DNA from 2 places in the Mesorhizobium captivum genome. Region 2 is predicted to be linked to the other one. Evidence: predicted binding sites of a transcription regulator. Region 2 holds the regulator's gene; the other holds the start of a gene.
What was found. Region 2 encodes HrcA, which represses chaperone genes, less so after heat shock. Its sites were predicted from a motif close to GTTAGCACTCNCNNNNNGNGAGTGCTAAC; they were not measured.
Positions count from the first base shown of each region.

Region 1: groES (co-chaperone GroES) is a predicted target of HrcA. The motif match lies at 2,485-2,513, and genes of this name have one in related genera.

Region 1 covers NZ_JAVIJB010000012.1:41,376-48,495, forward strand. The annotation lists gene RFM40_RS12620 (TetR/AcrR family transcriptional regulator) at 1-281, shown strand, start outside; gene RFM40_RS12625 (LysR family transcriptional regulator) at 499-1,398, opposite strand; gene RFM40_RS12630 (SDR family NAD(P)-dependent oxidoreductase) at 1,503-2,270, shown strand; gene groES (co-chaperone GroES) at 2,575-2,871, shown strand; gene groL (chaperonin GroEL) at 2,934-4,586, shown strand; gene RFM40_RS12645 (TetR/AcrR family transcriptional regulator) at 4,709-5,326, opposite strand; gene RFM40_RS12650 (zinc-dependent alcohol dehydrogenase family protein) at 5,438-6,448, shown strand; gene RFM40_RS12655 (OsmC family protein) at 6,478-6,912, shown strand; gene RFM40_RS12660 (nuclear transport factor 2 family protein) at 6,931-7,120, shown strand, end outside.
Region 2 covers NZ_JAVIJB010000054.1:914-8,033, reverse strand. The annotation lists gene RFM40_RS29845 (PQQ-dependent sugar dehydrogenase) at 1-1,280, opposite strand, end outside; gene RFM40_RS29840 (hypothetical protein) at 1,401-1,598, opposite strand; gene hrcA (heat-inducible transcriptional repressor HrcA) at 1,629-2,711, opposite strand; gene rph (ribonuclease PH) at 2,883-3,599, shown strand; gene RFM40_RS29825 (VOC family protein) at 3,796-4,206, shown strand; gene rdgB (RdgB/HAM1 family non-canonical purine NTP pyrophosphatase) at 4,206-4,868, shown strand; gene hemW (radical SAM family heme chaperone HemW) at 4,865-6,043, shown strand; gene RFM40_RS29810 (hypothetical protein) at 6,245-6,433, opposite strand; gene rsmI (16S rRNA (cytidine(1402)-2'-O)-methyltransferase) at 6,595-7,120, shown strand, end outside.

The DNA of each region.
Region 1 (7,120 bases), on a different contig from region 2:
ATCCGGCCATCCAGGACCTGCAGAACGCGATCCAGGCCGATAAGGCGCTGCAGCATCTCGATATCGCCGAGACGAGGCGGCAAGCGGAGATGTTCTGCGACCATGTGGCGCCGATGCTGAAACCTGAGCAGCGCGAGGCGTTCGGGCGCGTGGTGTTCCTGATTTTCCAGCTCGCCGGTGGCGTCGTGCGGCTGGCGCTGACGCAGGACGAGGAAGAAGGCCGGCGCACGATCGAGGATTATCGCTCGATCATCCATGCGCAGTTGCGGCTGTTTTTGTAGTACGCTCGTAGCTTCGAACGGCAGCGCTCACCCCCCTCTGTCCTGCGGGCCATCTCCCCCTCAAGGGGGGAGATCAGATGTCGCGCCGGCCTTCGCCAATCTCCAACGCTGCAAGAGGGAGCGGGGCGCCGACGCTGCCAATCTCCCCCCCCCCCTGGGGGGGAGATGTCCGGCAGGACAGAGAGGGGTGCTGTCCCGCCAACGTCACTATCGTTACTCAAATCGCATCCAACTTCGGCCCCAGAATCTCTACCAGCCAGTCGACGAACACTCTCACCCTTGGCGACAGCTGCCGGCTGCGCGGATAGAGCACCGAGATCGGCGTCGCGGTCGGCGGATGGTCGGGAAGCACCTCGATAAGCAGGCCGGCCTCGAGGTCGTCGGCGTAGCGGAGCCTCGGCGCCTGGAACAGCCCGAATCCCAGCCGGACAAGCGCGGCGCTGGTGTCTGAATTGGACACCGTGACGCGCGACGACAGGACGATCTCGCGGATCTTGCCGTCGACGGTGAATTCCAGCGGCATCACCTGCCCGGTGCGCGACGACACGAAGCCGATCATCATATGGCCGGCCAAATCGTCCGGCGTGCGCGGCACGCCGTGGCGCTGGAGATAGGCCGGGCTGGCGACGGTGATCTCGCGCGCGATGCCGAGACGCCGCACGATCATGTCGCTGTCGGGAAGCGTACCGGCCCGAATGACGCAATCGACACCCTCGCGCACAAGATCGACGAGGCGGTCGCCTTCGCCGATATGCACCGTCAGGCCTGGATATGTGGCGAGCAGCGCCGGCAGCTCCGGCAGGAGGAAAGTACGCGCCATATGGCCGTTGACGTCGACGCTCAGCCTTCCGCGCACTTCATGCGCGCCGAAGCCACCCTCGGCATCCTCGATGTCGGCCAGGATGCCGATGCAGCGCTGGTAGTAGGCTTCGCCGTCGAGCGTCGGCGTGACATGCCTGGTTGTGCGCCTGAGGAGTTGCACGCCAAGCCGCTCTTCGAGCTGCTTGATCGCCGCGGTGGCGCTGGAGCGCGGCAGGCCGAGATCGGCGGCGGCCGCGGTGAAGCTGCGCCTTTCCACGACGCGAGCGAAGAGCCGCATGCTGTCAAATCGATCCATGGCCGATTGTTCGCATTATCTGAATAGAGTTGGCAATTCTGGCCAGATTATATCGGTGTTTCAGGCGAGTATATGCATCTCCGTCACAAGAAGGAGATTTCACCATGGCCAATTCCATTCGCCCCATCGCCCTCATCACCGGCGGCAGCCGCGGCCTCGGCCGCAACACCGCGCTCAGTCTCGCCCGCAAGGGCGTCGACGTCGTCCTCACCTATCGCTCGCGCGCCGACGAAGCGAAGGCGGCCATCGCCGAGATCGAGGCAGCCGGCGGCCGCGCCGCCGCGCTTGAGCTCGACGCCGGCGCTGTTGCCACCTTCCCGGCTTTCGTCGAGGCGTTGAAGAAGACGCTCAAGGAAACCTGGGAGCGCGACCGCTTCGACTATCTCGTCAACAATGCCGGCACCGGTCTGCGCAAGCCGATCGCCGAGACGACGGAACAGGAATTCGACACGCTGATGAACATCCACCTCAAGGGCGCGTTCTTCCTCACCCAGGCGCTGCTGCCGCTGATCAACGATGGCGGCCGCATCATCAACGTCTCGAGCGGGCTGGCGCGCTTTTCGGTTCCGGGTTCCGCCGCCTATGCGATGATGAAGGGCGGCGTCGAGGTGTTCACGCGCTACCTCGCCAAGGAGCTCGCCGCGCGCCATATCACCGCCAACACGGTAGCGCCGGGCGCGATCGCCACCGACTTCAACGGCGGCCATGTGCGCGACGACGCCGAGATCAACCGCGTTGTGGCCGGGATGACTGCGCTTGGCCGCGCCGGTGTCGCGGACGACATCGGCCCGATGATCGCCTCGCTGCTGTCCGAAGCCAATCGGTGGGTCAATGCCCAGCGCATCGAAGTCTCTGGCGGCATGAATATCTGAGCGGCAAAGCCTGGAAGCATTCGCTCCGATCCGCTTGCCTTTCGCATCGCGCCGTGCTTCGCCGCTGTTTGCCGGCGAAGCACGGCGCTCCCATATCGATACGCCCCCGCGATCCGCCTTTTTCAGCATCGCGTCATGGGCAGAAAAATTTCGCGTGATCACCCCTTCCCGCGCGCCTTGACTCTGGCACGCCGCCAGCCTATTTCAGCGCCACGTTAGCACTCGTCATAGGTGAGTGCTAACTTATATCCGGCCTCGCCGGATGGAGGAACAGTTCTCACCGTTCTCATTCGAGGAAGACAACATGGCAAAGTCCAAATTCCGCCCGCTTCATGACCGCGTGGTCGTTCGCCGGGTCGAATCCGAATCCAAGACCGCCGGCGGGATCATCATCCCGGATACGGCGAAGGAGAAGCCGCAGGAAGGCGAGATCATCGCCGTCGGCTCCGGCGCCCGCGACGAAAGCGGCAAGCTCGTGCCGCTCGACGTCAAGGCCGGCGACCGCGTCCTGTTCGGCAAATGGTCGGGCACGGAAGTCAAGCTCAATGGCGAGGACCTTCTGATCATGAAGGAATCCGACATCATGGGCATCATCGGCTGAATTTCGGCCTCTCCCTCAACTGAATTTTCGGGCTCTTCCGAGCCCCTGCCAGGAGCTAAAACATGGCTGCCAAAGACGTAAAATTCTCCCGCGATGCTCGTGAGCGCATGCTGCGCGGTGTCAACATCCTCGCCGACGCGGTGAAGGTCACCCTCGGTCCGAAGGGCCGCAACGTCGTCATCGACAAGTCGTTCGGCGCTCCGCGCATCACCAAGGACGGCGTCACCGTCGCCAAGGAGATCGAGCTCGAGGACAAGTTCGAGAACATGGGCGCGCAGATGGTGCGCGAGGTCGCCTCGAAGACCAACGACATCGCCGGCGACGGCACGACGACCGCGACCGTTCTGGCGCAGTCGATCGTCCAGGAAGGCCACAAGGCGGTTGCCGCCGGCATGAACCCGATGGACCTGAAGCGCGGCATCGATCTCGCCGTCACCGAAGTCGTCGCAGCTCTCGGCAAGGCCGCCAAGAAGATCAAGACCTCCGAGGAAGTCGCCCAGGTCGGCACCATCTCGGCCAATGGCGACGAGTCGGTCGGCAAGATGATCGCGGACGCGATGCAGAAGGTCGGCAACGAAGGCGTCATCACCGTCGAGGAAGCCAAGACCGCCGACACCGAGCTGGAAGTCGTCGAAGGCATGCAGTTCGATCGTGGCTATCTGTCGCCCTACTTCGTCACCAACGCCGACAAGATGGTCGCCGATCTGGAAGACGCCTACATCCTGCTGCACGAGAAGAAGCTCTCCAACCTGCAGGCCATGCTGCCGGTCCTGGAAGCTGTCGTTCAGACCTCGAAGCCGCTGCTCATCATCTCGGAAGATGTGGAAGGCGAGGCTCTGGCCACGCTGGTCGTCAACAAGCTGCGCGGTGGCCTGAAGATCGCCGCTGTCAAGGCTCCGGGCTTCGGTGACCGCCGCAAGGCCATGCTGGAAGACATCGCCATCCTCACCGGTGGCCAGGTCATCTCGGAAGACCTCGGCATCAAGCTCGAGAATGTCGGCCTCAACATGCTCGGCCGCGCCAAGAAGGTGTCGATCTCGAAGGAGAACACCACCATCGTCGACGGCGCCGGCAAGAAGGCCGAGATCCAGGGCCGCGTCGCCCAGATCAAGCAGCAGATCGAGGAGACCACCTCGGACTACGACAAGGAGAAGCTGCAGGAGCGTCTGGCCAAGCTCGCGGGCGGCGTCGCGGTGATCCGCGTCGGCGGCGCGACCGAGATCGAGGTCAAGGAAAAGAAGGATCGCGTTGACGACGCGCTGAATGCGACCCGCGCGGCCGTGGAAGAAGGCATCGTCGCCGGCGGCGGCGTCGCCCTGCTGCGCGCCTCGGGCGTCCTCAAGGCCACCGGCGCCAATGCCGACCAGGCTGCCGGCATCGCCATCGTTCGTCGCGCTCTGCAGGCTCCGGCCCGCCAGATCGCTGCCAACGCCGGTGCTGAAGCCTCGATCGTTGCCGGCAAGATCCTCGAAAACAAGGGCGCGACCTTCGGCTTCAACGCCCAGACCGGCGAATATGGCGACATGATCGCCATGGGCATCGTCGACCCGGTCAAGGTCGTGCGCACCGCTCTCCAGGACGCGGCCTCGGTTGCCGGCCTGCTGGTCACCACCGAAGCCATGATCGCCGAGGCTCCGAAGAAGGAATCCGCCGGCGGTATGCCGGGCGGCATGCCCGGCGGCGGCATGGGTGGCATGGGCGGCATGGACTTCTAAGAAGTCTGGTCCCATCGCACATACGGAAAGGGCGCCGAAAGGCGCCCTTTTTGTTTGGCATTCAGCAAGACTTTCTGGACCGCTGCGATTGGCGAAAGCCTGCGCGACAGCCAATCTCCCCCTCAAGGGGGGAGATCAGCAGCGTGCGCGCTCTGCTCCGTCTTGCCCGAACGCACCGCCGCCTCGACCAGGGCCACCACCTCGTCGGCCACGGTGGCGAGCGGCGCGCGGTCGCGGGTGGCGCGGGCGATCACCATCAGGCCCTCGAGCGAGGACTCGACCAGCAGCGCCAGCGCCTGCGCCCGCTGCTCGACCACCCCTGCCCGCATGAAGGCCTGGCGCAGCAGGCTGATCCATTGCTCGAAGGCCACGCGGCAGATCTCGGCCAGGTCCGGCACGTCGTTCGGCGCGTCCAGCACGACCGGCGCAATCGGACAGCCGAGCGAGAATTCGTTCTCCTCAAGCATGCGCGCCACCGACTGGTAGATGCGGCGGACGGCGACGGCCGGGTCGCTTTCGGAGGCCAGTTCGGCGCCCAACCGTTCAGTCACGTCGGCCACGCTGGCGCGTGTCACTTCGACGACCAACTGATCCTTGCCGCCCGGAAAATGGAAATAGAGCGAGCCGCGCGGCGCGCCGCTGGCGCTCAAGATGTCGTTGAGCGAGGTGCCGTGATAGCCGCGCTGCCTGATGAGCAGCGCCGTTGCCTCGATCATGCGGGTGCGTGTGTCCGTCGCCACGTCAACCTCTCACCATGTCAACTTCTGTCAGAATGCGCATTATAGGTCTTGCTCCGAATATGACAATCGGTCTACATAATATGTAAATCGGTCTACATATTCGAGGCAAAAATGCAAATCTATCGGCTTGAGAGTCAAGGCGGCATCGACGGATTGGCGCTGCGCGAGGAAGCAATGCCGCGGCCCGGCCCGCATCAGATCGTCGTGAAGGTGCGCGCCGCCTCGCTCAACCGCCGCGACACGATGATCCTCAACGGCACCTATCCGCTGATGCAGCGCCCCAGCATCGTCCCGCTGAGCGACGGGGCCGGCGAAGTGATGGCGATTGGCGATGGCGTCACGCGCTTTGCGGTCGGCGACCGCGTCACCGGCAGTTATTTCGCGCGCTGGGTCGACGGCCGGATGCATCCCGGCGTCGTCGACCAGCTCGGCTGCACGCTGGACGGCATGCTCTCGGAATACGCCTTGCTCGACGAGCAATGGGCGGTGCGGCTGCCCGACCATCTCTCATGGCATGAGGCCGCGACCTTCACCTGCGCCGGGCTGACCGCCTGGAGCGCGCTGACGGGCGCGGAGATTCCGAAGCCCGGCCAATGGGTTCTGGTCATCGGCTCAGGCGGCGTCGCGCTCTTTGCCTTGCAGTTCGCCAAGCTCGCCGGCTGCCGCGTGGCGGCTGTCACCTCGCGGGCAGAGAAAACCGAAAGGCTGCGGGCGCTCGGCGCCGACCTCGTCTTCGCGACCGCCGAGACGCCTGAATGGGGCCTGAAACTGCGCGAGGCGACCGGCGGGATCGATCTCGTCGTCGAGACTGGCGGCCCGGCAACCTTCGCGCAATCCCTGATCGCCAGCACGCTTTACGGGAGCATCGTGCTGCTCACCGTGCAGGACCAGAAGGGCATGTCGGTCGAGATCCCCGGCGCGGTCTACCAGCGCAGCCTCGCTACCATCAGCCGCGTGTTCGTCGGCAGCCGCAGCGCATTGGAGGCGATGCTCACCGCCGTCGCGACGCATCGGCTGAAGCCCGTCATCGACAAGGTCTTCCCCTTCGCCGAGGCGCGCGAGGCCTATCGTCATTTCCAGCAGGGCGACGTCTTCGGCAAGGTCGTCATCGACGGCGCCTGACCATTCCCAACCAGACAGGAGAGACAGCAATGACAATCCGCGACGCTTCGGCCGAATGGCAGGGCACACTCAAGGAAGGATCCGGCCGGCTGCGGCTGGGCAGCGGCGTATTCGAGGGCGCCTATTCCTTTCCATCACGCTTCGAGAATGGCCCGGGCACCAATCCGGAGGAACTGATCGCGGCGGCGCATGCCGGCTGCTTCTCGATGGCGCTGAGCGCCATTCTCGGCCGTGAAGGTCATGTTCCGGCAAGCATCCGCACGATCGCCAAGGTGCATCTCGGCGCCACCACGGCCGGGCCGACCATTACCCGCATCGAGCTGGAGACGGAAGCGAGCGTCGCCGGGCTCGCCGCGGGCGATTTCGAGCGGCTGGCGCAATCCGCAAAGGCGACCTGCCTCGTCTCGCGGGCGCTCACCGGCGTCGCCGCTATCACGCTCAAGGCGAACCTCATTGACCACTGAAGCGGAAGGAGAAAACCAATGACCCAGGAATTGATCATCGATATCGCCACGGCCAAACGCTCAGCCGAAACAGCCGAAATCATGCGGCGCTACAACGACGTGTTCCAGCGCCACGACCCGTCGGCGCTGGACGAGCTGGTGGCGGATCACTGCGTGATCGAGAACACCACGCCGGCGCCGGACGGTGCCCGCCGCGCCGGCAAGGCCG
Region 2 (7,120 bases):
CCGTCCTTCGCCACGGCCACGCCCACCGGCCGGCCCCATACCTCGTCATCCGAAATGACAAAGCCGGTGGCGAAATCCTCATATTCCCCGGTCGGCTTGCCGTCCTTGAATTTCAGCCGCACCACCTTGTAGCCGGTGCGGGCACCGCGGTTCCACGAACCATGCAGGGTGACGAATGCGTCGCCCTTGTAGTCGGCGGGGAAGTTGCCGCCTTCATAGAAGGCGATGTTGAGCGGCGCCGAATGCGCCTGCATCAGCACGTCGGGTACCGTGACCTTGCCGGCGAGGTCGGGCCGCGCCCCCTCGTGGCGCGGATCCTCGTTGTCGCCGATATAGTACCAGGGCCAGCCATAGAAGGCGCCGTCCTTGACGGCCGTGGCGTATTCGAACGGCACGTCGTCGCCGAGCTCGTCGCGTTCGTTGACGACGCACCAGAGCGCGCCCGTCGCCGGCTGCACGGTCATGCCCGAGCAGTTGCGCAGGCCGGTGGCGACCATCCTGCGGTTCTTGCCATCGGGATCGAAGGCGAGCACGTCGGCGCGGCCTTCCTCCGCGCCCCAGGTGGCGCCGAGCGGCTCAGACCGCGCCCATTCCTCGACGCCACCCTTCGGCCTCGCGCCCATATCCTCGGCGGTGTTGGAGCCCGAGCCGACCGACAGGTAGAGCGTCTTGCCGTCGGGCGAGAAGGCGATGTCGCGCGTCCAGTGATGGCTCGAGGGAATGTCGGAGACGATCATTTCCGCCCTGCCCGAGGCTTGCATGTCGCCATCGCGATAGGGAAAGCGCACGACGCTGTTGCTGTTGGCGACATAGACCCATTGCGGCTTGTCGCCCGGCGGATAGAAGGCAATGCCGTAGGGCTGGGTGAGGCCCTTGGCGAAGACGGCTTTCTCGGCGGGCTTCGCGCTGCCTTCCGCCAGCCGATAGACCCTGACTCGATTGGCCTCGCTGTCGGCGACGAAGAGGTCGCCGTTCGGCGCCACGCGCACGACACGCGGATTGTCGATGCCGGAAGCGATGAGCTCGACCGAGAAGCCGGCCGGCACGGCGGGCTTGGCATCCGCGGGGCGGTCGGCGAGGCCGGCGCTATTCGACGGGGTGTCGGCGAGGCTCGGCTGCTGGAGATCGTCCGGCTTGATTAGACGCCGCACGCCTGGACGGTCGGCCTTCCAATCGCCGAAGGCCTTTTTGCCTGTGAGCAAAGGTTGGTCGGCCTGCTGCGCGAAAGCGCCGGTAGCCAGAAACAGGGCAACGCCCGCAAGGCCAGCGATCCGTGTCATGCCGTTCTCCGTCAATGGCGGACGCGCCTGCCACGATCGGCGCAACCAGACAGCAGATATCGGGCAGGCGCTCCAAAAGAGAAGCGCGGGCACGCAGATTTGACGCGAACTGGCGGCAGCTCAGCTCTCTTCGACGTCGAGATCGTCGTCGAGCCGTTTTTCCAGCGCGACCAGATCGGCCGGCAGCGGCAGGCCCATGGCGCGCATTTCCCTGAGCTTCTCGCGCAGCTGCTCCTGGATTTCGTGCTCGTCCTCGGGCTGGTTCACCATCTCCTCGAGCAGCAGGCTGATCTGGGCCTTGAACGATTCCAGCGCCATTTCCACCCTCCTTGCGGCGATCCCGTTCGCCTATCTCAGCATGCGCGAAATCAATTGGGCAGTATAGTCGACCATAGGCACGATACGGGCATAGTTGAGCCGGGTCGGACCGATAACGCCGAGCGCGCCGACGACGCGCGCGTCCTTGTCGCGATAGGGCGCGACCACAAGCGACGAGCCGGACAGGGAAAACAGTTTGTTCTCCGAGCCGATGAAGATGCGCACGCCGGGCCCTTCCTCGGCAAGATCGAGGAGCTGCAGCAGCCCGTCCTGCGTTTCCAGATCCTCGAACAGATGACGCAGCAATTCGAGATCGGCCTGGGCGGTGACGTTCTCCAGAAGATTGGCGCGGCCGCGCACGATGAGGCGCGCCGGCAGGCCGCTCTCGGCGCCGGCCCAGACCGCGAGGCCCTTCTCGACCAGGTCCTGCGACAGCGTGTCGAGGGCCGCCCTGGTCTCGTCCTTGATACGGGCGATCTCGATGCGCGCCTCGGCCAGCGTGCGGCCGCGGATGTGGGCGTTGAGGAAGTTCGAGGCCTCATGCAGCTGCGAGACGGTGATGCCGGCGGGCAGGTCGACAACCCGGTTCTCGACGTCGCCGCTCTGCGACACCATGACGGCCAGCGCCTTGGTGGGCTCCAGCTGGATGAACTCGATATGCTTCAGCGCCACCTCGTTCTTGGCGGCAAGCACCAGGCCGGCGCCGCGCGACATGCCGGACAGCATCTGGCTCGCCTCGGTCAGCATATGCTCCAGCGTGGCGCCCGAGCCCGAGGCACGCACCTGCGCCTCGATGACGCGGCGCTCATCGTCGGAGAGATCGCCAAGCTCCATGAAGGCATCGACGAAGAAGCGCAGGCCGGTCTGGGTCGGCAGCCGGCCGGCCGAGATGTGCGGGGCATAGATCAGGCCCAGATGCTCGAGGTCGCTCATCACGTTGCGGATGGTGGCCGGCGACAGCGACGAAGGCAGGATGCGCGACAGGCTGCGCGAGCCGACCGGCTCGCCGTCGCGCAGGTAGGAATCGACGATCCGCCTGAAGATGTCGCGCGAACGCATATCAAGCGATTGAAGTACCGGCGATTGCGACGCGGGATCGACTGCCTTGTTCATTCCGGCGAGAACCTCCGTTTAAAAGATATAGACTTCCGCCCCAAAGGCGCAACCCGGCGCCCTTTTCCTTTGCGCCCCCCTTTTCCTTTGCGCTCCCCTTTTCCTTTGCGCCATGCGCCGCATGCGTCTACAAGCCGCCGACGAATCCGAGAAAGAACAGAAAGAGCCTCGATGCGCCCCTCCAAACGCCAAGCTGACGAAATGCGCGCCATCTCCTTCGAGCGCGGCGTCTCCAAGCACGCCGAAGGCTCGTGCCTGGTGAAGTTCGGCGACACGCATGTCTTGTGCACGGCGAGCCTGGAGGAAAAGGTGCCGGCCTGGATGCGCAATTCCGGCAAGGGCTGGGTGACGGCGGAATACGGCATGCTGCCGCGCTCGACCGGCGAGCGCATGCGCCGCGAGGCCTCCGCCGGCAAGCAGGGCGGCCGCACGCTGGAGATCCAGCGGCTGATCGGCCGCTCGCTCAGGGCCGTGGTCGACCTGCAGGCGCTGGGCGAGCAGCAGATCACCGTCGACTGCGACGTCATCCAGGCCGATGGCGGCACCCGCACGGCCTCGATCACCGGCGGCTGGGTGGCGCTCTTTGACTGCCTGCGCTGGATGGAAGCCCGCCAGATGGCAAGTGTCTCCAAGGTGCTGAAGGACCATGTCGCGGCGATTTCCTGCGGCATCCATGACGGCCAGCCGGTCATCGACCTCGACTACCTCGAGGATTCCTCGGCCGGCACCGACGCCAATTTCGTCATGACCGGCAAGGGCGGCATCGTCGAGATTCAGGGCACCGCCGAGGGCGAGCCGTTTTCCGAGGAGCAGTTTGCCGCGCTGATGGGGCTGGCCAAGAAGGGCATTTCGCGGCTGGTCAGCTTGCAGCAGATGGCGGTGGCGTAGCGCGCCGCGTGGAAGAAAGAATGAGGCTGGCGATCCTTCACACCCCCCTCTGCCCTGCCGGGCATCTCCCCCGCAAGGGGGGAGATCGAACGGCACTTTGGGTTTCGCCAACCATCAACGTTGAGACGATGTCGGCGGAGCTGCTAATCTCCCCCCTTGCGGGGGAGATGGCCGGCAGGCCAGAGGGGGGTGCGTCGTGACTCCCTCGGCGATTCTGGAATCGGCCCTCTACGTCACAGACTTGCAGGCTGCCGAACAATTCTACTGTGACATCATCGGCCTCAACGTCGTGGGCAAGGTCGAAGGCCGCCACGTCTTCTTCCGCTGCGGCAGCGGCGTGCTGCTTCTCTTCAATGCCGAAGCGACCAAAGTTCCGCCGGCGCCGGACGCCAGGCTGAAGGTGCCGCCGCACGGAACGGCCGGCGAAGGTCATCTTTGCTTCACGGCAAGCGCCGATGAGATTGGCCAATGGCGCAAGCATCTCACAGCAAGGAACATCGCCATCGAAAGCGATTTCGAATGGCCGCAGGGCGGACACTCGATCTATATCCGCGACCCTTCGGGGAATTCGATCGAGTTCGCCGAGCCAAGGATCTGGGGCCTGTGATGCATAGTTTGAACGGACAAAAGATCGTCGTCGCCAGCCACAACGAAGGCAAGCTGCGCGAGTTCGCCGACCTGATGGCGCCGTTCGGCTTCGAGGCTAAGTCGGCCAAGGACTACGGCCTGCCGGAACCGGAAGAGACCGGCACGACCTTCGAGGAGAATGCCTATATCAAGGCATACGCCGCTGCCAAGGCGACCGGCCTGCCGGCGCTCTCCGACGATTCGGGCCTCTGTGTCGACGCGCTCGACGGCGCGCCGGGCGTCTACACCGCCAACTGGGCCGAGACGCCGGATGGCAGCAGAGATTTCGGCATGGCCATGCAGCGCACCGAAGTGGCCCTGCAGGAGGTCGGCGCGACCGAGCCGACGCAGCGCACCGGCCGCTTCGTCGCCGTCATCTGCCTAGCCTTCCCGGACGGCGATGCGGAATATTACCGCGGCGAGGCGGAAGGCACGCTGGTGTGGCCACCGCGCGGCACGCTCGGCTTCGGCTACGATCCGGTGTTCCTGCCAAACGGCTTCGACAAGACTTTCGGCGAGATGAACGCCGAGCAAAAGCACGGCTGGAAGCCCGGCCAGGCAACCGCCCTGTCGCACCGCGCCCGCGCCTTCCAGAAATTCGCGCAAGCCCGCCTGGACTTGGCGCGGCTCGACTCAAGATGATCGAGACCGGCCAAACCATGCTGCTCGACCGCAGCCCCGGCTTCGGCGTCTACATCCATTGGCCATTCTGCGCGGCCAAATGCCCTTACTGCGACTTCAACAGCCATGTCCGCCACCAGCTGGTCGACCAGGAGCGCTTCGCGCGCGCCTTCGAAACGGAACTGGCCACCATGCGCGCCCGCACCGGGCCGCGCGAGGTGACCAGCATCTTCCTCGGCGGCGGCACGCCGTCGCTGATGAAGCCGGAAACTGTCGGAGCGGTGCTGGAGGCCGTGGCGAAGAACTGGACGGTGCCTGCTGGCATCGAGGTCACGCTGGAAGCAAACCCGTCCTCGGTCGAGGCTGAGCGTTTTCGTGGCTACCGGACAGCCGGCGTTAACCGCGTCTCGCTCGGCGTGCAGGCGCTGAACGACAAGGACCTGCGCTTCCTCGGCCGGCTGCACAATGTCGAAGAGGCGCTGCATGCCATCGGACTCGCGCGGGACATTTTCCCCCGACTGTCCTTTGATCTGATCTATGCGCGACCGGGCCAGACGCCGGAGGCGTGGCGGGCGGAGCTCGAACAGGCGATCGGCCACGCCGCCGATCATCTGTCGCTCTATCAGCTCACCATCGAGGAAGGCACGCCGTTCCATGCTCTGCATGCGGCGCGAAAATTCGTCATCCCGGACAATGACCAGGCCGCCGACCTCTACGCGCTGACGCAGGAGGTGACGGCGGCGCATGGGCTGCCGGCCTATGAGATTTCCAATCACGCGCGGCCGGGCGCCGAGAGCCGGCACAATTTGACCTATTGGCGCTATGGCGAATATGTCGGCGTCGGGCCGGGCGCGCATGGCCGCTTCGTCGAGAACGGCCGCCGGACGGTCACGGTCGCCGAAAAGATGCCGGAGACCTGGGCCAACCTGGTCGAGGCCAGGGGCCATGGCGTCACCGGCGGGGAAGTGCTTACGCGAGCCGAAGAGGCGGACGAGTTCCTGCTGATGGGGCTGAGGCTCGCCGAAGGCATCGACCTTCAGCGCTACGAGACGCTTGCCGGCCGTGGCCTTTCGACCGCAAGACTTTCGGTGCTGCAGGAAGAAGGGCTGGTGGCGCCGGTCGGCAATGCCCGGCTCCGCGCCACCACCGCGGGGATGATTGTGCTCGATGCCGTCGTGGCGGATTTGGCGCGGTAGCACAGCACTTTCGTCATTCTCGGGCTTGACCCGAGAATCCATGCCGTGACTTCAACCGAAGGGCGCGACGGAGCAGAATTCTGCACCGCCGGAGAAGTTTCGATGTAACGGCATGGATCCTAGGGTCTGCGCCGCGTCGCTTCGCTCCTTGCTCCGCCCTAGGATGACGAAGCGAGAGCCGGCTGCGCTCTCATGCGACGCCTAGGCGTCGTGCTTCTGGCGGTGCTTGCCGCGGTTCTTCTCGGCATGCGCCTCGCCGTTGCGGGCGGGCTTCTGGTCGGCCTTGTCGCGGCGGGCGCCTTGCTGTTCGGCGATCGGATGTGGGGGAGTGGCCTCGCGGGCGGTTTTGCTTTCAAGTCGGCTGATAAAAATGTCGAAGCGATTGGGCATCGTCCGGTCCTGCCTCCTACCGGGAATCAGGGATGAAATTCGCCGATAGCGGTTTCGTTCCTCACTATGGCAAAGGCATGGCGATTTCCCTCCATGGACCTCACGTTTTGCAACAGGACGGCGACCGTGCGAAACAGAGCGGCTACAGAGAGGGACCATTCTTGACCGGCGAGAAACGCAGCTATCTGATCGGGCAGACCGAGATTCCGGCGCGGCCGATTGCGCCGGCGCTTTATCTGGTGGCGACACCGATCGGCAATCTTGCCGACATCACGCTGCGCGCGCTGGAGACGCTGGCTAGCGCCGACATCGTCGCCTGCGAGGACACGCGCGTCTCGCGCGTGCTGCTCGAACGCTACGGCATCCGTCGCCGCACCACGGCCTATCATGAGCACAATGCCGCCTCGGCAGGGCCGAAGCTGATCGAGGCTTTGGGGGTCGGGCACAGCGTGGCGCTGATTTCGGATGCCGGCACGCCGCTGGTCTCCGACCCCGGTTACCGGCTGGTCGGCGAAGCGCTGGAGCGCGGCATCCGCGTCGTGCCGGTGCCGGGACCGTCGGCGGCGCTTGCCGCGCTAACCGCTTCCGGACTGCCGTCCGACGCCTTCCTATTCGCGGGCTTTTTGCCTGCGAAGGCTGGCCAGCGGCTGACGAAGCTCGAAAGTTTCAAGCAGGTGCCGGCGACGC